One region of the Brucella pituitosa genome, then DNA from elsewhere that is predicted to be linked to it. Evidence: predicted binding sites of a transcription regulator. Region 1 holds the regulator's gene; each other region holds the start of a gene.

Region 1 (8,323 bases):
GAGCATCGAATAGTGCCTTGTCGCCGCTGGCGCGCATATAGAGGCCGTTGATGGCTTCCAGCTTCTGGAAGTCAAAACGTGCCGCACCTTTGTTGATATCCTTGACGTCAAACCACTCGATCATCTGTTCGGTCGACATGATTTCGTCGTCGCCATGGCTCCAGCCAAGACGAACCAGATAGTTGCGCAGAGCTTCCGGCAGATAACCCATCGCGCGATAGGCATCAACGCCAAGTGCGCCGTGGCGCTTGGAGAGCTTTGCACCATCCGCGCCGTGAATGAGCGGAATATGCGACATCTGGGGGACGTCCCAGCCCATTGCATCGTAAATCACGGTCTGACGCGCGGCGTTGGTCAGGTGATCATCGCCGCGGATAATGTGGGTGACGCCCATATCATGATCATCGACGACGACGGCGTGCATATAGGTTGGCGTACCGTCGGAGCGAAGGATGATGAAATCATCCAGATCCTTGTTCGGGAAGCGAACATCACCCTGAACGGCATCGCGAACAAGGGTTTCGCCTTCCTGCGGTGCTTTGATTCGGATGACCGGCTTCACACCTTCCGGTGCTTCGGATGGATCACGGTCGCGCCAGCGACCATCATAACGTGGTGGACGGCCTTCGGCACGTGCCTTTTCGCGCATATCTTCGAGTTCGGCTGGCGTGGCATAGCAATAATAAGCCTTGCCCTTGGCGACCAGTTCTTCTGCTACTTCGCGATGGCGTGGCGCGCGTTCGAACTGGGAGATGGCATCGCCGTCCCAATCAAGACCAAGCCATGTAAGGCCATCAAGGATAGCCGCCGTTGCAGCATCCGTGGAGCGCTCGCGGTCTGTATCTTCGATGCGCAGCAGCATCTTGCCGCCACTATGCTTGGCATAAAGCCAATTGAACAGGGCGGTCCGGGCTCCGCCAATATGTAGGAAACCCGTGGGCGAAGGGGCAAAACGGGTTACGACCGGTTTCGACATGACAGCTCCACTATAACAGGCCTCGTTGGGCTGCAGCGGACGCGCAGTGCGAGGCGGAATTTTGAATATGTAGCGCCCGATTGTACTCAGTCTACGGGCGGCAAGGATTCTCGATGCGGGAACCCTCTCGATTTTGGCTGGCGTTCATGTACCATAGGCAGCACAGCGCGCAAGGGCTTGAAGGTTCTTTCGCGCTAATCCGGTATTCTTCTTTAGATTAGCGGGGGACACTTTTGCAGTCAGGCGGGGGCATGACGGGCACAAGCGAAACGCGGGAGATCAATGAACGGGCGTTCGTCAAAGACATGCCCGGCGGTCTTGCACGTTCCTTACTACCCGAACCATGGCCGCCTTATAAACCAACAGAAGATCCGCCGCCAGTACTGCCACTAAAACAACGAACAGCATCCGAGCGGCTGAAGGAACTGGCGTCTGTTGTCCGGCAGAGTTTTGCTGCAGCCATGACGCGGGAAATCGGCAGAGGAATGCTTTTCCTGCTGTTTCCTATCTTTATGGGTATCGGGGCAATTATCTATTTCACAGTGTCGGTCGAACCTGCATGGCTGCAACTTACTTCGGTTCTTGGGGTATCCGTCTTTATTCGTCTTCTGTCTCGTGGGCATTTCCTGCCGTCACAGCTATTGACGCTCGTGATAGCACTCCAGCTGGGAATGATTGCGGGAAAGATCGAAACGGAGCGACGTGGAACCCAGATGCTTGGCTCTGAAGTGGCAACCCGCGTTACGGGTCGGGTTGTCGCTCTCGAATATCGGGATAATGGTAGCTGGCGCGTCACGCTCGACCTTATTGAAACGCAGAGGCCCAAGCTTCGTTTTGCCCCACAGCGCATCCGGATTACTGCGCGTGATATTCCGGCGCAAACGACGATTGGGAGTGGCCTGAACGGTTTTGCACGTCTGCGTGTGGCATCAGGCCCGGTACGACCGGGAAACTACGATTTTGGCTTTCACGCTTATTTTGGCGGTATCGGTGCAAATGGCTTTTTTCTGGGGACGCCGAAGAGTGTGGAAGTGCCCGGGCCGAGCGACATAGTTGCCAAAATTTCCGGCTCTATCGCCCAGTTACGCGTACATGTTTCCGAGCGGATTGCAGAGGTGCTGTCCGGTGAAGACGGCAGCGTTGCGGCCGCACTGATCGCAGGTGAGCGGGCAGGGATCAGTGAAGAGACCAATGAACATCTGCGCAAGGCTGGGCTCGCGCATATCTTGTCGATTTCAGGCCTGCATATGGTGTTGGCAGCCGGGGTGGTCATGATGTCGTTGCGGTCGTTGTTTGCCCTGTTTCCGGCATTCAGCGCACGATATTCGGTTAAGAAATATGCAGCTTTTCTTTCGTTGCTCAGTTGTACGTTCTATCTTGCTATGTCTGGGGCCGATGTGGCGGCACAGCGCAGCTACGTGATGATTGCCGTAATGCTTTGCGCGCTTCTGGCTGACAGAGCGGCGATCAGCATGCGTAATCTGGCGATTTCAGCAATTGCGATGATCGCAATCTCCCCGCACGAGATATTGGGCCCAAGCTTCCAAATGTCGTTCTCGGCGACAGCAGGGCTGATCGCGGCTTTCGCCTGGTGGAGTGAAAGAAAAGCCATAAGACAGTCAGGCGCAGAGAATCGCCAAGCCTCATCGCGTGGGCCTTTGTCAAAAATATTTATGCCAGCAATAGCCACGGCTGCGACGTCCATTGTAGCAGGGGTGGCCAGCGGGATTTTTGCGGCTTATCATTTCAACAACACCGCCCCTTTGGGCCTTGTCGGCAATGTGCTGGCCTTGCCGGTCATTTCGATACTGGTAATGCCATTCGCAGTTTTGAGCCTGTTGTTGATGCCGCTGCAACTTGATTGGTTGCCATTGCAAGTCATGGGATTTGGCGTTTTGCTCGTGCGACACATTGCTGAGTTTGTTGCCAGCCTTTCACCCGACGGTAATCCCGGTGTCATGCCGGTCGCAACGCTCATCCTCTGGACGGTAGCTCTTGTCGTTGCGGTTACGTTCACAACGCGACTGCGGTTAATGGCGCTTCCATTTATTGTGATGGGTCTGATCGCTTTCATACGGATGCCGATGCCGGATATCCTTATCAGCGAAGATGCCAAGTTTGTGGCCGTGCGACTATCTGATGGCAATTTCGCGGTTAACCGCAACAGGCCACCGCAGTTCACAGCGCAGAACTGGCAGACGGCCTATCTGGTTGAAGCCTTTGTTCCTCCGCACATAGTGAAGAAACAATCGGTTGCCGCTGATGAGCGTGCTTTTCTCTGCGAAGATGGGCTCTGTACCATTCCTCTCAGGGATGGTCGAATGCTGGCCTATACTGCGCAGGAAGATATGCGCGAGATTGCCTGTAATGTAGGCGATATTGTTGTTCTTGCTATTGCCGGAAAAAAACTAAGCTGTGAGCGGTCAGGCTCGCTCGTCGTTGACAGGCAGGAACTGGCCCTAAAAGGAACTCTTGAAATAAGGTTAGGGCAAAAACTAAGCGCAGACAAAATGGTTCAGGCAAAGTCTCCGGAGCGAGAGCCGGTCAGCGAGCGCGAGACTTATCGTTTCGCGCCTGCAATGCCTCGCAATATCGAAGACTATGCGGACAAACTGGACTTTTCCGTCGATGCGCCCACACGCCCCTGGCATCTCTATCGCCTCTACTCACGAGCAGCGCGCGGTCTGCCCGATCGGGAATACAAGAAGAAAGCCGGAACAGAAAATGCGACAGGCTCTGATCTCTCGCAATGATTTAGAGCGCCGATCTGATTGGATCAGATCGGCGCTCTAAATATTTTTTTAAAGCGCATCTTTGTCCGAAAACCGTTTCACACTTTTCGGGATGCGCTCTAATAGCGCCGGATCAAACCGATCAGCTTGCCCTGAACACGAACTCGGTCAGGACCGAATATCCGCGTCTCATAGGCTGGATTTGCAGCTTCGAGCGCAATGGAAGCGCCTTTGCGGCGGAAACGTTTCAGTGTCGCTTCTTCGTCATCCACCAGAGCAACGATGATTTCACCTGGATTGGCTGTGTCGCCGCGCTTGATGATGACAGTATCACCATCGAAAATTCCGGCTTCGATCATCGAATCGCCCTTGACCTCAAGCGCGTAGTGTTCGCCTGCGCCAATCATTTCTGGCGGAAGGCTGAGCGAATGGGTCTGATTCTGGATCGCCGAGATTGGTACACCAGCAGCGATACGTCCCATCACAGGGATGGACACCATGGTCGATACATCGTCATTCGCAGTCGCCGGAGCTGGGCGAATAGGCGTAGGGGCAGGTGGCGCCTTGCCGAGACTGCCTTCGATAACGCTTGGCGCAAATTTCTTTTGCGAATTCAGTCCGGGAGCAATGGAATCCGGCAAACGGAGCACTTCCAGTGCGCGGGCGCGATTTGGAAGCCTGCGGATGAAGCCGCGTTCTTCCAGCGCTGTGATGAGCCGATGAATGCCCGATTTCGAGGCTAAATCAAGAGCCTCTTTCATCTCGTCGAAAGACGGAGGAATGCCCGTCTCTTTCAGACGTTCATGAATGAACAGCAGAAGCTCGTGCTGTTTACGGGTCAACATGCGCTACACCCTCCAGACCAGAATCAAATAAAAACAAAACCAGAACGAACACTATATGTTCCAGTCTTGTTCTGCAATGGTTTTAAAATGATTAACGGACTGGCGGAATTGGATGCGTTCGTTACAGCATCAATATTATGCAGGCGTCACCGGTCAATGAAGCGGGTGCGTTTTCATCTCTGACCAGCAGCGCATCGGATCGAACCAAGGCGGAAAGCATTGATGAATCCTGGATAGGAAAAGGCGTTGCGATCAATGTTCCGTCAGCATCCTGTTCGACTGTTGCCCGAACAAAATCGCGCCGGTGATCATTCGCATTCATTGCCTGACCAAGCTTTGCGGGACGAATATCTGCAGTCAGATCCGTGCCGGATAGTTTGGCTACCAATGGGCGTAGAAATACGAGGCTGCAAACAAGGCTGGAAACGGGGTTGCCTGGCAGGCCGATGACGTGGACCGTTTTGCCTGAAATGCTCTTGCGACCATACATCAACGGTTTACCGGGACGCATGGCGATTTTCCAGAAATCGAGATCGACACCGCAGTTCTTCAACGCGCCATGCACGTAATCACGATCACCAACGGACGCGCCGCCGATAGTGACGAGAATATCGATGCCATCGTCGAGCACCTGGCTGATCGCTGATTCGATCTTTGTCGGATCGTCAACGATAATGCCCATGTCTTCGGGCTTGCCACCTGCGCGGCGCACAATTTCAGCTATTCCCAAACTATTGGAGGCTACAATCTGATCAGGACCGGGGAGTGCTCCGGGCGGGACGAGTTCATCGCCAGTGGCGAGAATGGCAATTCGGGGCTGCCTGAAAACGGAAATCATTGCATTGCCGCTGGCAGCGGCAAGAGACAGTGCCGGGGCGTCAAGTTCCCGCCCAACTGGAAGAACGGTGTCACCGGGTGCAAAGTCGAGACCCGCGCGGCGGATGTGACGGCCTTTATCAAGCCCATGTTGGACTGTCAGCTTGTCACCGGAACGTTCGGTGTCTTCCTGAATGACGATGCAGTCAGCGCCGACCGGTATGGGTGCGCCTGTGAAGATGCGCACGGCTTCGCCTTCGTTGAGCTGGCCATCAAATCGCTTACCCGCTGCCGATTCGCCGATCACTGTAAGCTCAATCGGATATTCGATGTTCTGAGGCGCGATGAGCGCATAGCCGTCCATGGCCGAACAATCGAATGGTGGTTGGCGTAGTTTTGCTATGACCTGCTCAGCAACAACGCGGCCGCCTGCGGAAGCAAGTGCAACCTGCTCAAAATCATGCGGCTCGGCGGTGCTCAGGATGCGGGCAAGGGCTTCATCGACCGGGAGAAGGGACATATGGTTTCCTCTCGTCTGGATATCAGGCTTTCCAGTCACCTGACTTGCCGCCGCTTTTTGCCGAAACGCGGATGTCGGTGATCTCCATATGGCGATCGACAGCCTTCGCCATGTCATAAATGGTCAGGCAGGTGACGGATACGGCAGTCAGTGCTTCCATTTCTACGCCGGTACGGCCTTTAAGCTTTGCCGTGGCACGAACACGCAAACCGGGAAGCATCTGATCAGGCTCGATATCGACCGACACTCTGGTCAGCATCAGCGGGTGGCAAAGCGGGATAAGATCAGCCGTTTTCTTCGCAGCCATGATACCAGCGAGACGCGCGGCACCGATAACGTCACCCTTGGTTGCATTGCCTTCCAGAATGAGCGCCAGCGTTTCGGGCTGCATCCTGACAGCACCTTCAGCTGTGGCCTGACGCTCGGTTTCAGCCTTGTCGCCGACATCGACCATGTGGGCAGCGCCGGTCTGGTCGATATGGGTGAGCTTGGCCGCCATATCTCAGGCCTTGCCGGTCAGAAGTTCGCGGGTTGCAGACGCAACATCTTCTTTGCGCATCAGGCTTTCGCCGATGAGGAATGTGCCGATATTCGACTTTTCGAGACGCAGACAATCATCATGGGTGAAGATGCCGCTTTCGCCGACCAGCAGACGATCCGAAGGCACCATCTTTGCGAGCCGCTCGGAAACCGCAAGGTCGACTTCAAATGTACGCAGGTTGCGATTGTTGACGCCGACGAGACGCGACGAAAGCTTGAGTGCGCGTTCCGTTTCCTCTTCATCATGGACTTCAATCAATGTATCCATGCCGAGCTCGAAAGCGGTTTCTTCAAGCGCCTTGGCAAGATCGTCATCAACACTTGCAAGAATGATAAGAATGCAGTCTGCACCCCAACTGCGCGCTTCATAGACCTGATAGGTATCGAACAGGAAATCCTTGCGTAGCGCGGGCAATGAGCATGCATTGCGTGCAGCTGTCAGAAATTCCGGTGCACCCTGAAAAGATGGCGTATCGGTCAGTACGGAAAGGCAGGCAGCACCGCCATCTTCATAGGCCTTGGCCAGTACCGGTGGATTGAAATCCGGGCGAATAAGCCCCTTCGATGGACTTGCCTTTTTAATCTCGGCGATAAGCGCAAACTTGTTGGCAGCGCGCTTGGCTTCCAGTGCTTTGAGGAAACCGCGCGTCGCAGGCTGATCCTTGGCTTGTGCCTTTACTTCTTCCAGTGGAAGGCGAGCCTTGGCAGCAGCGATCTCTTCAAGCTTATAGGCTTCGATTTTCCGCAGAATGTCGGTGGACATGGTTTGATCCTCTCCGTCAGAGCGGTTTATCGTTGGACACGGCGATAACTTTTTGCAGGACTGCAAGTGCTGAACCGCTGTCGATGGATCGCGCAGCGAGAGCGATACCGTCCTTCAGGTCTTTTGCCTTACCTGAAATGACAAGTGCTGCGGCAGAATTCAACAAAACGATATCGCGATAGGCGTTTTGATCGCCTTCGAGAACGCCATGCAGAGCTCTGGCGTTTACTTCGGCTTCGCCACCTTTAAGTTCCGACATATCGACACGGCGCAAGCCCACATCTTCAGGCTCAATCTCGAATGTGCGAATCGTACCGTTTTCAAGCGCTGCGATTTTCGTGGTGCCTGCTGTGGTCATCTCATCGAGACCATCGCCATAGACAACCCATGCAGTTTCAGAACCAAGTTCTTTGAGAACCTGCGCCAAAGGCTCGACCCATTCCGCCGAGAACACGCCAACCAGCTGACGCTTGACACTCGCTGGGTTCGACAATGGACCAAGCAGATTGAAAATCGTGCGAGTTCCAAGTTCGACACGCGATGGGCCGACATGACGCATCGCCGAATGGTGAGTCGGTGCGAACATGAAGCCAAGACCGGCTTCGTTGATGCTGCGGCCAATCGTGTCTGCGTCGGCTTCGATGTTGACCCCAAGGGCTGCGAGCGCATCGGCAGCACCCGAACGCGAGGAGAGGGCGCGATTGCCGTGCTTGGCAACAGGCACGCCTGCACCTGCGACGACAAAAGCCGAACAGCTCGATACATTGTAGGAACCAGACTGGTCGCCGCCAGTACCAACGATATCAACAGCGTTGGTCGGCGCGGAAACCGGCAGCATACGCGACCGCATGGAGGCAACTGCGCCGGCAATTTCCGGCACTGTTTCACCGCGTACCCGCAGAGCCATCAGGAAGCCACCCACCTGTGAAGGCGTTGCCTGTCCAGACATCATGATGTCGAAGGCTGCTTTGGAATCCTCGAACGACAATGGATTGCCGGAGGCAGCCTTGGCGATATAGGGTTTTAAGTCAGCCATTATCTTATACCTGTCTGGGACCTGTCGCGGGTCAGAATGCCAACGCGTTGTTGATGACCGTCTGATTGATCCGCACCGGATACTGCTTCTGCAAC
Region 2 (8,323 bases), on a different replicon from region 1:
CAGGGCAAAAGGGCCGGTCCCAACGGGCTCCATATCAAACGCTTGAGGCGTTCCGGCTTTTAACAAAGTATCCGCGTATTCCGCTGAAGTGATAGCCAGTGATTGGTGCGCCATAATTCCGATGAAAGGGGCCAGCGGCTCCTTCAACGTAAAAGTGACGGTGTCATCATCAATCTTTTTCACCGATTGCAGAATATCGGCAAGCTTGGTGTTGAACGTGACATAGTTGCCGCCATTTATCTTCGCATAAGGATTGTCCGCCTTCATCATCCGATCAAATGTGAAGACCACATCATCAGCGTTGAAATCCCGGCTAGGCGTAAATCCGGCATTGGATTGCCACTTCACTCCTTTGCGAAGTTTAAATGTATAGGACCGTCCGTCATCCGAAACTGCCCAGCTTTCGGCCAGCGACGGCTCAATATCGGAGCTGGTCGCCTTCACGGATACCAGATTGTCGTAAATATTACCGAGAACATTGGACGTGGTGCCGTTGCTGCTCAGTTGTGGATTGAATATCTCTGGCGAACCTTCGACGCAGACCGACAAGATGCCAGCATGGGCTGTTGTCGAAAGCGTCAAAGCCACAAGGGCCGAACCCAGTGTGGCGGCCAAGGCCGAACTACGGATCAATGTCATGCTCATTCCCCTTTTTGGAACAAATCGCGTCAGCGATCAGTCCGTCTTGTTTTCAAGGAGAAAAGCGAGCCGGGACATAATTGTCAAATATCAAATTATCCTATCATTATAACCAAAACTCATATTGTCGATTCCTGATGAGAGTATCTATATGAACATCCGCCAGCTGGAAGCATTCCACAACACAATCGAAACCGGATCGGTGACACACGCTGCGGAACGTATGCGAATATCGCAGCCAGCCGTCAGCAAGCTGCTACGCAGTTTCTCTGATGCATGCGGCTTCCAGCTGTTTGTCCGAACAAACGGACGTCTTACACCGACACTTGAAGCACGTATGCTTGCCACTGAGGTCGCCAAGATGTTTTCAGGCACGGCGCGTGTTGCGCGACTGGCCGATGCTGTGCGCAATCAGGAGTGGGGTGAGATAACCCTTGTCGCTCCGCCTGCCTTGACCACCCGGTTTCTGGCCCAATCCCTGGCACCTTTGCTTGCCGATCAGCCCGATATCCATTTTACCATGCGCAGTCTGCCCTCCCCGCGCATTATCGATCTTGTCGCGGCACAGCAAGTCGATATCGGTCTGAGTGTACTGCCCTTCGAAAACCCCAATGTTGAAGCGGAGCGCCTCATACGTTTTGAAATGATTTGTATATTGCCTGCGGGTCATCCCCTGGCAGACAAAGCCGTGGTCGATCTTGAAGACTTGAGCAGCGACCCTTTCATCTCTCTGGCTCGCGACGACTGTTCCCTGATGACGATTGACCGCGCTTTCCAGATCAAAGGCGTTCAAAAGAAAAACCGCATCGAAGTCCCGCTTTCCGAAACTGCCTGCTGTTTTGTAGCCAGTGGTGTGGGTGTTTCAATCGTCCCCTCGTTTGTCGGTTTGGATTTCGCCCCCGATATGTTGATTAGACGACGTATCGTTCCAGAAACAACGATTGATCTCTGGCTTCTTACGCCCAAAAATCACCCAAGATCTCTGGCTGCAAGCAAACTCATCGACTTTCTTCGTCAGGTCATCGCACCGTTCGACGTGCGTCAATAATCGGATGTTGTGGCAGCTATTTCCACGTTATTGAGGCACAGCTCGGCTAGACGAACCAATCGGGCTCAAAACTGTTGTGATACTGCGCATGGCACGTTCAAAGGACGGGTTCACTTTGGTTCATAAAAAAGCGACAGTGCAACGGCAATTATGAGAATCTCTGGCACTGTAACTTTAACTCTAGGGCAAGGTTCAGCAGGTAACTGGGGCAACTTGATCGGTGTCTCTCCGATTTAGAGTTGAAGTCCAGTAGATGCGCCTGGGTGGTCAGCCCGTTGCACTGCAGCAGTGAGGCGGCAAGCAAGTTGTTTGCAGATTGCAGCCGAATTGAGTTGAATGATTATTCCATCTAGTATGCCACGCCTTAAAGGCTTTCGCTTCGCTCGTGAAATTATCGCATATGCGGTTTGGGCTTATCATTGATTTGCCTTGAGCACTGCAGATGTCGAAGATCTGCTCGCCGAACGTGGTGTCGTTGTCAGTCGAAAAACAAGCAGGCTTTGGGCCAACCGTTTCGGACGGCATTTTACAAATTGTGTCCGCCGGGATCGACCTGCTCCTTGTGACAAGTGGCAAGTCGTTGACGTCGGCATCTCAATCCGCGGGACAAAGCATTGGCTTTGGCGCGCGATTGATACGCATGGCAACGTGCTCGACATTCTGGTTCAGCCGCGTCGAAATGCTAAGGCAGCAAAGGGAGCTGGAACAAGAGCATTGCGAAATCGTACGCAGCCCTTATCAACCAAAGACAGTGAATTCCTTGCAGACTAGCATCTTTCGTGCGATTCTTGGTTGTGCCCGAAAGAGATGGCATGAATGCTCTGTGAGCGGCCACAACACCCGCTTCCTTCTGCGCCTGTGTGAACTTAGGGGCTCGTGGCGCAAATCCTAAACGCAGATCAAGAAGGTGCTTATATTCCCGGCACCAGCGCTTCAGCGCATTCTTGCTTGGGTAGCCCAACTGGCAAATAGCCGCTTTCGCGCGCTTGCCCAGCTTGATGTAAAGCGCAACAGCTCGCATCCGGTCTTCGTAGGAATACATGAACTACCTCCTTGATAGTCCAAGTTTTCGTCCGCATCCCCTTGCTAGATTTTAGTTGACTGGTTTCAATTCAATTCTGTTGCGGATGGCTTCGCTTCTCGCGTGAGCGATCTCCCCGCGCACTATATCTTCGTTCCATCCCATCACACCTGCCAAGACAGACGCAATCTCTTGAATGACGGCGTCCGTTAATCGACCGGCAAGGGCGATATCGGTACGCCGAAACAAAATATCTGTAAGTCGGCTCACCTGTTCGAAAGCCGCAATCCATCGCAGCTCCTCGATACTGTAAAAAGGACAACTCCTTACGACGGTCTCTGGTGCCTGCAAAATCGATATATAGTCGAGGGCTCTGGTCCCATATCGTTCAAGAAGAATATCTGCACGGTCTCGGGATAGTTCGTGCTTTTCCGACAAGGCATCTAACAGATGGCTGCGATCAATCTCTGTCAAAGGGTAATTTGCACCACCACCGATAGAGAGATTGGCGGTACTACGAATTCTCACCCTATCAAGGTGCGACAGAATAAGATTCGCTGCTTCTTCCGCAAATCCGCGAAATGTCGTCCATTTCCCCCCGATCAGCGAAAGGACCTGTAGCCGAGTTCCTGGAATTGCATTGATTGCGATTGAATGATCCCGACTAATATTTCCCGGATCAGTTTGATTGCTTGCTGGCAAAGGACGTACACCACAATAAGCCATCCTGACCTGATCAGGACTGATTGGGATGGTTGGAAAGACCTCCTGTGTCGCCCCAATCATATAGTTGAGTTCCTCTTCGCTGCATACAGCGCCATCAATATCCATTTCAGGAATATCGGTCGATCCGACAATGACATTTCCCAGGAAAGGGTACACAAGATTGACTCGCCCATCGGCAGACCCAAAATAGACCATTCGCCCCTGCAAGGCATCATAAAGCGCCTGGTTCTCAATGATGAGATGCGAACCTTTGTTTCCGCTCATAAGTGTGGTGGTGATGCCGAGAGACAGGTTAACGTTATCGATCCATGCACCACCTGCATTTACGATAACCGCGGTTTGGACAGTCTTTTCGCCAGTGGCGAGTTTACTTCTGAAAGTGATCCCTTCCGAACCAGATCCAACAACCTGGACATAATTCAAAACCTTGCTTTTCGGATTAGCTTTAAGGCCGTCGATCAGAAGTTCGACCCCCAGTCGTTCAGCATGCGTGACCCTAGCCTCATAATATATGCCAATTGCTTTAATTCGGTTCGTGATCTTAGGGAATTTCGACACGGCAGCTTTCTTTGAAAGCATTACATGTTTGGGCAGGGACTGAAATTTTTCTCCAAAAAAATCATAAAGACGCAACCCAATCGAAATAATAATTGATCCTCTGTCCACTAAACGCGATTTCATCCCAAAAAATCGTTTGATTGACGACACGATCCCGCCGAACCGCGAATAAATCGGCAATATCGTCTCCAGCGGTTTCACGTAGTGGGGGGCATTCCTGAGGAGAAGGTTCCGCTCTTGAGCGGATTGCCTAACCAGACGAAACTCTCCAGTTTCGAGGTATTTGATCCCACCATGGATAAGGCGCGATGGCGCAGCACTCGCACCTGAACAGAAATCATTTTTATCAATGAGCAGGCAGTCCACATCCTGCTCGCAAAGATCCCGAAAGAGACCGCATCCATTTATACCGCCACCTATTATGACGACTGAATAGCTGCCCCCAATCGACGACAGCCGTTCATCAACGGCGTTGTCCGCATAAACCGGCGTTTGCTTATTCATGGGCAACGACAACTTTGATCGCGCTACCATTTTCAGCAGTTTTCAGCGCCTCATCAATTTGGTCCAATCCAAACCGATGCGTAAGGAGAGAATCCAGCTCAATGTGACCTTGAGCGATCATGTTCAAAGAGCGCTCAAACTGGAGACGGGTCAGGCCAAATGATCCCGTGACCTGTATTTCGCCATAATGGATGGCGTTGACATCGAGCGTTGCTGTTTCCGAAGCAGAAAAACCGGCGAAAAGGCTTACAAAACCGCGTTTGCGCACGAGTTGCAGAGCGTCATTTGCAAGCTTCGGCACTCCAATAGCCACGATGACTTTGTCCGCGCCCTGCCCTTTGGTTTCATGCTTCACCCTCTCAGGCAAATCTTCTGACGTCGGGTCTACAGCATAATCTGCACCTGCGGAGAGCGCAGCAACACGACGAGCAGGATTGGGCTCACTTACCATTATCCGATATGCCCCAGCGTAACGGGCAAGTTTGATATGCATCAACCCAATAGGCCCGGCTCCCAGGATCACTATAAAATCACCGACACTGACCTCTATTTTCTCCTGCCCGTTCATTACGCAAGAAAATGGCTCAACGAGAGAAGCCTTCTCCCAGCTAATATTTTGCGGGAGACGAAATACATTTTCGCTTTCAACGGCACGCGCCGGAATACGGATATATTCTGCGAATGCTCCGTCAATTTCGTACCCGATCGCAATGAGATTACTGCAGATATTCTCAAATCCGCGTTTACAATTGGCACAATGCCCGCATGGAATTGCGGGACAAACGCCGACGGCTTCGCCGCACATAAAAGTGGTATTGCCGCCTGTATCTACAATTTCACCGGCAAACTCGTGCCCGAGAATCGACGGGTAACGGATACCTGTGGTTTTTTTACCCCGGAATATGCGCACATCCGTCCCGCAGACAGTTGCTGCTTTGACCTTTACCAGTAGGTCGCCACGAGCCAATTCCGGTTCTGGTACGATTTCGCACGCGATTTCGTTTGGTGCTCGTAATAATGCAGCTTTCATACGAGAGCGCCTCCCCTATTTGAACATTTATCTTTTAAGTTATATTTTTATTCGTTTTGCAAGCTCTTTTTGAAACTGCTTTAGACGTGCTTTTTGGTGCTATCCCGACTTCAAGTCGCTTTAAAGCACAATATCTTATGAACAATCGTAATTTGTGATGTTGACATGTTCATTTTGTGGTGCACAATGAATGTTCACACAGGATGAATGTGCGCAGACGCTATCTGGGAGGATTTATGCGCTACGATTATGCTTCCGTGGGCTTTTATACGTTTGATTGCCTTGGTTATCCTATCGACCGGCTGCCCTCGGGAGGCGGTGTTTCATTTGTCGAAGAAATAACGCTCGCAGTTTCAGGTACTGCGGGAAGCTGCGCAATCGACGCCGCAAAACTGGGTCTGAAAACGCTTGCAGTGGGTGCAGTTGGTCCCGATCACATGGGGAAATGGGTTATCCAGCAACTGGAGAGCCACGGCGTCGACACCAGCACAATGCAAGTTTTAGAGCATTCCCGCACTTCTACGACAATTGTGACAACTCGCTCAGACGGCGCACGTCCGGCGATGCACATGAAAGGAGCTACGGCCGATTTCATCATCGACGATGCGATGCTCGATCAGGTTATCGACTCACGCGTCGTTCATCTGGGCGGCACTGGTCTCATGAACAACATGGACGGCCCGAGGAGCGTCGCGTTGCTTAAACAAGCAAAAGCACGCGGCTGCATCACAACCCACGATTTACTGGCTGGTACGCCCGAGTTCCTTCCACTTGTCGAACCACTAATGCCTTACGTCGATTATTTTATCCCCTCCATTGAGGAGGCCGAAGGACTGTCTGGCTTACGTGACATTGAAGACATTGCACACTTCTTTCTGGATAAAGGAGTCGGATGCTGCGTGCTCACGCTTGGTGGTGTCGGTGCATATTATCATCACTCCGACGGAACGAAGTTTCTAATCCCCGCCTTTGAAGTCGACGTCATATGCACATGCGGTTGCGGAGATGCTTTCGATGCGGGCTTTGCAACCGCACTGCTCAAGGGCTTCGATCCGGAAACTGCGGTGCGCTTTGCGCAATCTGCCGCAGCTCTGGTGGCAACCGGTCTTGGCTCACAGGCAGGAATACGATCATTCGAAGGCACTTGGGACTTCATGAATAACACCCCTATACGCGCAGAACGCAAAGCCGTGGCACGCTGGGCAGTGTGATCACACCTGATAAACAACATGCCCGAATATCAATGACAAATTAGGGAGCTGAGGAAGCAACCATGTCTTTCCTTAACATGACGATACTGACGTCACTTGTATTAACAGGTCTGGCGAGCACCGCCCTGGCCCAGAACCAGGCGGATCTGATCAAGCCTATCGACAAGGAGTTGACTTTCATCTTCATACCGAAGGTGATCCACCCTTGGTACGATGTGGTCGCGGATGGCTCAAAATTTGCGGCTGAAGAACTCGCAAAACAAGGCATCAGAGTAAATGTGATCTGGGATCAGCCGCCACAAGCGGATGTAACAGATCAAAATCAGCGCATAGAAACCAATATAGGTCGTCGCCCAGACGGCATCGCTGTGGCATGCCTCGATCAGGCTACAAACACGCAGATGTTAAACGAAGCAAAAAGTGCTGGCGTCAATGTCATTACATTTAATTCCTTTTGCGATGACCAGTTTCCGTTCGTCGGTCCAAAAGACAGTGAACAAGACGGCCACGATCTCGGTGAGTTTCTGGCAAAGCACCTGAACGGAAAAGGGAAAGTAGGCATCTTGGCGGGAAGCCTAACTGCCACCGACCACGTCCAGCGCATCAAAGGCTTCAAGAAAGCACTCGAACAGTATCCGGACATGCAAATCGTGTTCGAACAGCCAGATAATGACATTCTGGAAGAAGCAGTTTCGCTAACTGAAAATGCACTTCAGGCCCATCCGGATCTCGCCGCGGTCTTTGGCTCCAATGCGTCCAATCCCATTGGCGCAGCGCGTGCCATCAAGAATGCTGGCAAACAGGGCAAAGTCGCGATCGTGGGTATGGATGACCTGCCTGAAGCCGTGGATGCTGTTTGCGATGGAACGATAACCGCGCTCAAGGCACAGCGTCAGTGGGATATGGGTTACTGGTCAGTTCGCTATCTTGTGGCAATGAATCAGAACCACACATATCCGATGGCACATGACACAGGTTCACGCTTCATCACGAGAGACGATTGCAAGTAGTGAGGCCGATTGCGGGCGCGCATGCACGCGTCCGCGCCTTACATGGGGATGTTCATTATGTCTGACTACGTATTCGAAGCGCGTAATCTCTCCAAGAACTACGGCGTTGTTCAAGCTTTGCAAAACGTTTCGATCGGGATCAAACAGAGCGAAATACACGCAATTATCGGTGAGAATGGTGCTGGTAAAAGCACTTTGATGAACATCTTTTCAGGCAAGGTAAAACCAAGTTCAGGAACAATCTGGCGCAACAATCAGAAAGTATCCTTCCTCGCTCCAAGCCAGGCTCAGTCTGTTGGGATAACGATAGCTCCACAAGAAATCAATCTTGTGCCTAATCTGAGCGTTGCAGAAAATATTATGCTTGGAATGCATAGCAAACGACCATCTGGTGTAGGCATTGACTGGTCTAAAACCCGGCGGCTCGCCAGTTACCATCTTCATTCAGTCGACGACGACATAGACCCGGACATGAAGGTCTCTGATATCAGCAAAGCCCATCAGCAACTGGTACAGATTGCCCGTGCTGCTGCCACCTCGGCAGAAATCCTGATCCTGGATGAACCTACGGCAGCG
Region 3 (8,323 bases), 680 kb from region 1:
GACGATCACGAAGATTGCCTGTTCCAACGATGAATTTTGGTGTGTGCTTTTCGATGGCTTCAGCAAGCTCGGCTGCCTTACCTTCGATGTGAATGCCATCGGCACCGACGCGGCCAGCGATACGTGTATCGTTGAGAATGATTGCAGCAGCGCCTTTTTCCTGAATAACGGCAACGGCCTTTTGGGCAGATGCCTGAAACGTCGCTTCATCCAGATCGCCGCCGTCGAGAATCACGCTCGCAACATCGCCACCCGAAAGCGCTGCAGATAGGAGTTTTGCCAGTGCATCACCATTCGAGATCGGTGGTGCAACCAGCAAAAGGCGGCAGCGTTCGTTATCTTTTGTAGCAGTTGGCGCGTTCATAAACCAAACCTAGCGAAAAATGTTGATGGAATTCGGGCATAAAGTAAGAGGAGTTCGTTGAACAGCCCCTTTGCATTTATGGGGTATTTGCGGGCCAGTGTTCGGGGGCGATGAAAGCCTCGTGTTGGCATTATGTTATCCACTGGAACGAAAGTTGATTGGAACCAACCGGGTTCTGCCGGAATTACCAGTTATATAGGCGGCAATGAGTGCTGCGCTATTGCAGACGAAAAACAAACGGCAGGCAGGCGAAATGACGAATGAAACGGCGAAAATAGTGCCAAAGATTCGCGATACACGCATCGACGTGTTTCGTGCTTTGGCCCTGCTTACGATTTTCATCAATCATGTACCCGGAACGATTTTCGAGCACTTCACGCATAAGAATCTCGGCTTTTCCGATTCTGCCGAAGCTTTTGTTCTGATTTCAGGCATGGCTGTAGCCTTGGCCTATGGCGGCAAGTTTGCGCCGGGCAATCGTCTCGTGCTGACATTGAAAATGTGGCGCCGTGCGTGTGTGCTTTATACGGCCCACATTATGACGACGCTTGCAACGATTGGTATTTTTGCTGCCGCTGCCATTTTCCTCAAGCATCGTGAGCTTCTGACCCAGATCAATATCGGGCCGCTGGTCAAGCAGCCGGTTGAAGCTCTGCTTGGCCTCGTCACGCTTGGACATCAGCTCGGCTACAACAACATTCTCTCGATGTATGCCGTCATGCTTCTTATGACGCCGCTACTGCTTCTGCTTGCACGCATCAGCCTTTCGCTGATGGTCGCTGTGTCTGGTACGGTATGGTTGCTGTCGGGTCTGTATGGTGTGGCCCCTATCAACTATCCGACCGGAGGTGTCTGGTTCCTTAATCCTTTGTCGTGGCAGTTTCTGTTTGCCATTGGTATTGCTGGTACGATCCATGTTCGTCGCGGCGGTAAGCTGCCGACACATCCTGCGCTGATTACAGTTGCTGTCGGTTACCTGGTACTCTCGCTTGCTTGGGTTCGTATTCCGCTTTGGGGTATCGACGCTTCGATGGGTATGCCGGCAGTTCTGACCGGTTTCGACAAGACTTTCCTTTCGGCTCCGCGTCTTCTGCATGTGCTGGCGATGGCTTATCTGATCGCGGTTGTTCCGACACTGAACAGCATTGCGCGGACGTCTCCGGATAATCCGCTCGCTATTCTAGGCAAGCATTCGCTGCCTGTCTTCATTGCCGGTACGCTGCTGGCGATGGTTGCACAGGTGATGAAGCTCGTTAATCCGGGTGGCCTGCCATATGACACATTGCTGATCGCAACCGGTGTCGTGATGCAATTCGCACTGGCTTATTATCTTGAGTGGCTGCCGACTATCGGTTGGGGCAAGAAGCCAGCGGCAAAGTCTGTAGCGGCCGAAGGAACCAAGGTTCCTGCTGCTTCAAACCCAAAGCCTGCTTTACAGCACGGTTAATAAGCCAGTTTCAAAAGCCGCTTTCGGGCGGCTTTTTCGTTTGGGATGCGCTATACGAACGGTGATTTTCCACAGCGCACCCGCGATATTAACTCTTCATTAATCTTAATAGCGTTAAATGGTTTACATCCAGTTCGGCTGGATTCTTACCGAGTGGTTTAGCCACTCTGTTTGACGCCTCCCTGTTAAACTCCTGAGAGCCGCCTTTGCGGCTCTTTTTTTATGCTTTTCCGGGGAATCACAGCGTATGTGCGCGACTTCTCTATTCGGCTCTTTGCAAGCTTCATTTAAAACCTCCCAAAAATATTAACCGAACGTTAAACATAAACTTGCGCGACCGTGCATGAAGGTGCAATTTGTCGTGGACTTGTCTAATGCAGCTGTTCCGTCCCAGCTCTCCTCATGGTCGAACGACTGTTCAGTAATTTTCATTCGCATTCAAGTGACGAGAATGCGAGCAACAGAATGTCCGCCCGTTGTGCGGTCATGTAAGGTGGCAGAGCAGTGATTAGCGAACAGGGACAGATGCCGGGTAACATGATCAGCCTTGCTGAACGCATGGTGTTCTCGGATTCCTTCAAGCCGATTTACAGTGAAGGCATGGATATGGTCGAGGAAGCTGCGAGCTATCTCGACGGTGAGGGCCGCGAAGAAGCGCGCAATCTCTCGCGCGTTGCCGCGACGCTTTATGCTGCCGAATCGATGCGCATGACCACCCGTCTGATGCAGGTTGCTTCCTGGCTCCTGTTGCAGCGCGCTGCCCGCAACGGTGAAATGTCCCGCCAGCAGGTAGCGGCTGAGAAGGCTAAGGTTCGTCTTGATACGCCTTCAGCCGGTGATGTCGCTCCGGGCTGGAATGAACTTCCATTCGCATTCATTGAGCTCATCGAACGCTCGATCCGCCTTCAGGCGCGTGTCCGCCGCATGGATCGCAATGTATATGGTGAAGTCGTTTCCCTGCAAAGCGCTCCGCGTGGCAATCCGGTGTCGGATCAGATCGTACTGCTCAAGACGGCTTTTGGCGCTTCCTAAGATTTCGCTTTTGATAGCCTGCAAATGGCGTTCTTTTGCGCTTCCGGTGCTCATGTACCTTTAAGTACACTGCGCTCCGGTTCTCAAAGAACACCATTTTCGACTCATCAAAGCCAAAATCTGCGCAGGCGACCTGCATCATCTGATGCGTATGTTTCTCTTTTGTTCACATTTATGCTGTCAAGTGAACCTGTCTGAGGATAGGGTTCACTTATGAAAGAAACGATTCGCATCATTGGCATTGATCCGGGGCTCCGCCGTACCGGTTGGGGCGTTGTCGAATCGCTTGGAAATTCCCTGCATTTCATTGGCTCTGGCACTGTGACGTCTAATGCCGAGATGGATCTGGCTTCGCGGCTTTGCCAGCTGCATGAGGGGCTGTCCAAAGTTCTGCATGAATTCATGCCGCATGAAGCAGCGGTTGAGCATACATTCGTCAACAAGGATGCGACGGCCACGCTGAAGCTCGGGCAAGCGCGCGGTATTGCACTTCTGGCACCGGCACAGGTGGGGCTTCCTGTTGCGGAATATGCGCCCAATGCCGTCAAGAAGGCGGTCATTGGTGTCGGCCATGGCGAAAAACAGCAGATTCATATGATGGTGAAGGTTCTGATGCCGCGTGCAACATTCGATACAAGCGATGCTGCCGATGCGCTCGCCATTGCCATTTGCCATGCACATCACCGTCAGAGCATTGTCAGCGCACGCAGAATGCAGGCGCTTCTAAGTTAACGCGTATCTTGTTCCGAAAACCGTTACACACTTTTCGGGATGCGCTGGCAGCGGGGTAAAATCAGAATGATCGGCAAGCTTAAGGGCGTGATCGATGAAATCGCTGAGGATCATGCCGTTATCGACGTGCATGGTGTCGGCTATGTTGCCTTTTGTTCCGCTCGAACGCTCGGTAATCTGGGTGGGGCAGGCGAGGCGGCTATTCTGTTTATCGAGACCTATGTGCGTGAGGACATGATCCGCCTTTATGGTTTCGGATCGCAGCTTGAGCGCGAATGGTTTCGTCTGTTGCAGAATGTGCAGGGTGTGGGTGCCAAGGTGGCGCTTGCCGTGCTTGGAACATTGACGCCGCCTGAGCTTGCCAATGCCATTGCGCTGCGTGATCTCGCAATGGTTTCACGTGCGCCGGGTGTTGGCAAAAAGGTGGCCGAACGCATTGTTACTGAATTGAAGAACAAGGCACCTGCTTTTGCGGGTGATGCAAGCGGGACTATCGGTCTCAAGCAGGAGCTCGGCGCAGGTGCAGCCCCTGCTCCCGTAACTGATGCTGTTTCAGCACTTTCCAATTTAGGATATTCACGCGATCAGGCGGCGAACGCTGTGGCTGCAGCCTTGAGGGAAGCTGGTGATGATGCCGATTCGGCCAAGCTCATTCGTCTTGGCCTTAAGGAGCTGTCGCGGTGAACTACTTGTCTCGACTTAGCGATCGTGCGAGGAGGGAGCCATGAGCGACCGTAATCCTCTTATCGATGCTGACCTGCGTGGCGAAGACGCCGACAGCACATTGCGCCCACAAACGCTTAACGATTTTGTCGGGCAGGCGGCGGCGCGCGCCAATCTCAAGGTGTTTATCGAAGCCGCCAAGGTTCGCGGCGAAGCGCTCGATCATGTGCTCTTCGTCGGGCCTCCGGGACTGGGCAAAACGACGCTCGCGCAAATCATGGCCAAGGAACTTGGCGTCAATTTCCGCTCGACCTCTGGTCCAGTGATTGCGAAGGCCGGTGATCTGGCAGCACTTCTCACCAATCTTGAAGACCGCGATGTGCTCTTCATTGATGAAATTCATCGTCTTAGCCCGGCTGTTGAGGAAATTCTCTATCCGGCGATGGAAGATTTCCAGCTCGATCTCATCATTGGTGAAGGTCCTGCGGCGCGTTCGGTCAAGATCGATCTGGCGAAATTCACGCTGGTTGCTGCAACGACACGTCTTGGGCTGCTGACCACGCCTTTGCGGGATCGTTTCGGTATTCCGGTCAGGCTCAATTTCTATACTGTTGAAGAGCTCGAATATATTGTGCGCCGTGGTGCACGCATCATGCAGATGGGCATTTCGCCTGATGGCGCGCTGGAAGTCGCGCGCCGTTCGCGTGGGACACCGCGTATTGCAGGCCGTCTGTTGCGCCGAGTGCGCGATTTTGCGCTGGTCGCGGGCGTCGATGTAATTGATCGCAAGATTGCCGATGAAGCTTTGTCGCGGCTTGAAGTGGATAATCGTGGCTTTGATCAGCTTGACCGGCGTTATCTCGATATGATCGCGCGGAATTTTGGCGGCGGTCCGGTCGGAATTGAAACCATTGCAGCCGGCTTGTCTGAACCGCGTGATGCCATCGAAGACATTATCGAACCCTATATGATCCAGCAGGGATTTTTGCAGCGCACGCCGCGCGGGCGTGTTCTGACTGCACTCGCCTGGCAACATATGGGACTGGCAGCACCTGCCGAAGTGGCCCAGCAATCGCAGTTCGGCCTTTTCATGGAAGACGAATAGTTATGGATCATGCGCAGGTTGCGGGCGAACTGAAAGACGGGACCCATCATCTCTATGCCCGTATCTATTATGCCGATACGGATTTCTCGGGCTTCGTTTATCACGGTCGCTATCTCGAATTTTACGAGCGCGGCCGCACCGATTTCCTGCGTCTCCAGGATGTTCACCATATCGAGCTTGCTGAAGGTTCGCTGGGCGAGGAAATGGTCTGGGTCGTTCGCCGCATGGAGATCGACTACAAATCACCTGCGAAAATGGATGATCTGATCTTGGTGGAAACCCGTGTCAGCGAAATTCGCGGGGCACGGGTCATCATGGCGCAGAAGATCACCTGTGACGGCCGATTGCTGTCAGAAGCCAAGGTTGAAGCGGTCATGATTACCAAACAGGGCCATCCCCGCCGTATTCCGGATGAATGGCGCGAAGCTTTTCAGAAAGCTGACTGAGTTTTTTGAGTGCCCTGCAATAATTAACGGGCAAGCTCGTCTTCTCAGCAAATGCTAACGCATCTTTAACCATAATATTCCATTAATGATGATGACGGAATCGGTTGAAGGGCCGGGTTGAAGCGTAGCGCCTTCCTTTCACCAAAATTAACCGTAACAAGCGCTGTGAGGATTTAAAGTTGAAATCCGAAATGGCGGTTGTGGCGTAGAGCGTCAGCATATCCGTCAGGGTGTGCAAAAAGCTCGTTAGATAAAGCTGCGCAGGTTGAGGCGTTCGGAAAGCGGACGTTTCTTGAATAATTTGCGATGCCGCCCGGTCAAGAGGCCGGGCGTTTGGATTCGAGGACGGTAGATCGATGGAAAATGTTGCGCTCGCGGCCCCTGCCGCCGATATTACCCTCTGGGGCCTGTTCATGCAGGCGGGCTGGGTCGTTAAGCTGGTTATGCTTGGTCTCGTGGTCGCCTCGGTCTGGACATGGGCTATCATCGTGGACAAAATTGTTGCTTATGGACGCGCGCGTCGCGCGATTGATCGCTTTGAACAGGCGTTCTGGTCCGGGCAGTCGCTGGAAGAATTATACCGCAATCTCAATGATCGCCGAACCACTGGCATGGCGTCGATTTTCATGGCTGCCATGCGCGAGTGGAAAAAGTCGTTTGAGAAGGGTGCGCGCTCTCCGATTGCACTTCAGATGCGTATCGACAAGGCTATGGATGTGGCTCTGGCGCGAGAAAGCGACAAGCTGGAATCGCGCTTAGGCTTTCTTGCGACAATCGGTTCTGCTGCTCCCTTTATCGGCCTGTTCGGTACGGTTGTCGGTATTATGACGTCGTTCCAGGCAATTGCTGCATCGAAGAACACCAATCTCGCGGTCGTGGCACCGGGTATCGCGGAAGCGCTGCTTGCAACAGCTATTGGTCTGCTTGCCGCTATCCCTGCTGTTATCGCCTACAACAAGCTTTCGAGCGATGCGGGTAAGGTCAATGGTCGGCTTGAAGGCTTTGCGGACGAGTTCTCTGCCATACTGTCGCGCCAAATTGATGAGAAGCTGACGCCGCGCAGCTAAAACATGTCGCGGAAAAGTGGGAACCGGTTTTCCGATAACGACATGCGTGAAAACAAAAAATAGAGCGTTCCAGCATCAAAGTTAAATCGAGCCTTCGGGAATATTGAAATGGGCATGTCGGTTGGAAATCAGGGAATGCAGTCAGGCGGACGCCGCAGGCGTGGTCGCAAGAAGGCATTGATGAGTGAAATCAACGTTACGCCATTCGTGGACGTGATGCTGGTGCTGCTTATCATCTTCATGGTCTCTGCTCCGCTTTTGACAGTCGGCGTGCCTATCGATCTGCCGGATACGCAGGCGAAAGCCATGAATGCTGACACACAGCCGATCACTGTATCGGTGAACAGTGAAGGCCAGATCTATCTGCAGGAAACTGAAATTCCGCTTGATGAAGTTGTTGCCAAACTTCAGGCTATTGCCAAGACCGGTTATGAAGAGCGCATTTTCGTGCGCGGTGACAAGTCTGCCGATTACGGCACTGTCATGAAGGTCATGGCTCGCATTTCCGCCGCCGGTTTCAAGAATATCGGCCTTGTGACACTCCAGGAGCAGGATAGCTGACGCCATCATGAAGGCTGGCCTGACATCTTCTGTAGCGCTCCATACCGTCGTTATCGCGCTGGGGCTCTTCTCCTTTTCCTCGCCGAAGGCATTCGACGTGCAGGATTCGGAGTCGTTTCCGGTCGACATCGTGCCGATCGAATCGATTACCCAGATCCAGCAGGGCGATAAGACCGCGCCGATGAAGGAAAAGTCGGCGCCTGTTCCGACGAAAAAACCACAGACCGTGCCTGATGCTCAGAATGTTGGCGATCAGGAAGTAGATACCCAAACACCGCCACGGCCTGAAAACAAGGCCAAGCCGATTGAAGCGGCTGAGGAACCCAAAGCGCAGCCGGAGCCGGTCAAGAAGCCGGAACCGAAGCCTGATCCAAAGCCTGAACCTAAGCCACAGGACAAGCCAACGCCGGTGCCTGCGACTGAAGTGCAAACAAAGCCTGAAGAAAAGCAGGACGTGAAACCTGATCCGGTGGCGGAAGCCATTGAGAAACAGGCCGAAGCACCGGATCAGACCGCGCCGAAATTGCCGGACAATGTTCCAGCACCGCAGGCAAAGCCAAAACCGCCACAGGCGCAGACCGCCAAGACGCCGGATCGCAAGCCAACGGAAGATCAGAAGAAGTCTCAAACTGCTTCTCAGACATCGCAGTCGAAGAATGACGCGATTGCCGATGAGGTTGCAGCTCTTCTGAACAAGCAGAAGGCGTCTGGCGGCGGCGCAAAGCGTTCGACCGATCAGGCATCGCTGGGCGGCAAGAAGAATACTGGCGGCTCCAAGCTGAGCCAGAGTGAAATGGATGCCCTGCGTGGTGCGATTTCCAAGTGCTGGAACGTGCCTGCCGGTGTGGCAGATGCGCCTGGTCTTGTTGTGACGGTCAAGATGCAACTTAATCAGGACGGCTCAAT

What was found. Region 1 encodes LexA, which represses DNA repair genes until DNA is damaged. Its sites were predicted from a motif close to TGTTCNNNNTGTGTTCNG; they were not measured.
Positions count from the first base shown of each region.
Region 2: ACSME1_RS21980 (carbohydrate kinase family protein) is a predicted target of LexA. The motif match lies at 5,693-5,710, and genes of this name have one in related genera.
Region 3: ruvC (crossover junction endodeoxyribonuclease RuvC) is a predicted target of LexA. The motif match lies at 2,996-3,013, and genes of this name have one in related genera.

Region 1 covers NZ_OZ264092.1:313,928-322,250, reverse strand. The annotation lists gene gltX (glutamate--tRNA ligase) at 1-976, opposite strand, end outside; gene ACSME1_RS01505 (ComEC/Rec2 family competence protein) at 1,228-3,729, shown strand; gene lexA (transcriptional repressor LexA) at 3,828-4,553, opposite strand; gene ACSME1_RS01495 (molybdopterin molybdotransferase MoeA) at 4,675-5,889, opposite strand; gene moaC (cyclic pyranopterin monophosphate synthase MoaC) at 5,912-6,388, opposite strand; gene trpC (indole-3-glycerol phosphate synthase TrpC) at 6,392-7,192, opposite strand; gene trpD (anthranilate phosphoribosyltransferase) at 7,209-8,228, opposite strand; gene ACSME1_RS01475 (peptidyl-prolyl cis-trans isomerase) at 8,260-8,323, opposite strand, start outside.
Region 2 covers NZ_OZ264094.1:578,909-587,231, reverse strand. The annotation lists gene ACSME1_RS22010 (ABC transporter substrate-binding protein) at 1-639, opposite strand, end outside; gene ACSME1_RS22005 (LysR substrate-binding domain-containing protein) at 791-1,687, shown strand; partial or broken gene ACSME1_RS22000 (IS6 family transposase) at 2,024-2,422, shown strand; gene ACSME1_RS21995 (hypothetical protein) at 2,370-2,729, opposite strand; gene ACSME1_RS21990 (glycerol-3-phosphate dehydrogenase/oxidase) at 2,781-4,496, opposite strand; gene ACSME1_RS21985 (zinc-dependent dehydrogenase) at 4,489-5,526, opposite strand; gene ACSME1_RS21980 (carbohydrate kinase family protein) at 5,763-6,737, shown strand; gene ACSME1_RS21975 (substrate-binding domain-containing protein) at 6,800-7,747, shown strand; gene ACSME1_RS21970 (sugar ABC transporter ATP-binding protein) at 7,805-8,323, shown strand, end outside.
Region 3 covers NZ_OZ264092.1:998,149-1,006,471, reverse strand. The annotation lists gene ACSME1_RS04865 (thiamine phosphate synthase) at 1-364, opposite strand, end outside; gene ACSME1_RS04860 (OpgC family protein) at 618-1,811, shown strand; gene rcdA (protease adaptor protein RcdA) at 2,337-2,843, shown strand; gene ruvC (crossover junction endodeoxyribonuclease RuvC) at 3,057-3,575, shown strand; gene ruvA (Holliday junction branch migration protein RuvA) at 3,642-4,259, shown strand; gene ruvB (Holliday junction branch migration DNA helicase RuvB) at 4,300-5,343, shown strand; gene ACSME1_RS04835 (YbgC/FadM family acyl-CoA thioesterase) at 5,346-5,789, shown strand; gene tolQ (protein TolQ) at 6,146-6,856, shown strand; gene tolR (protein TolR) at 6,965-7,417, shown strand; gene ACSME1_RS04820 (cell envelope integrity protein TolA) at 7,425-8,323, shown strand, end outside.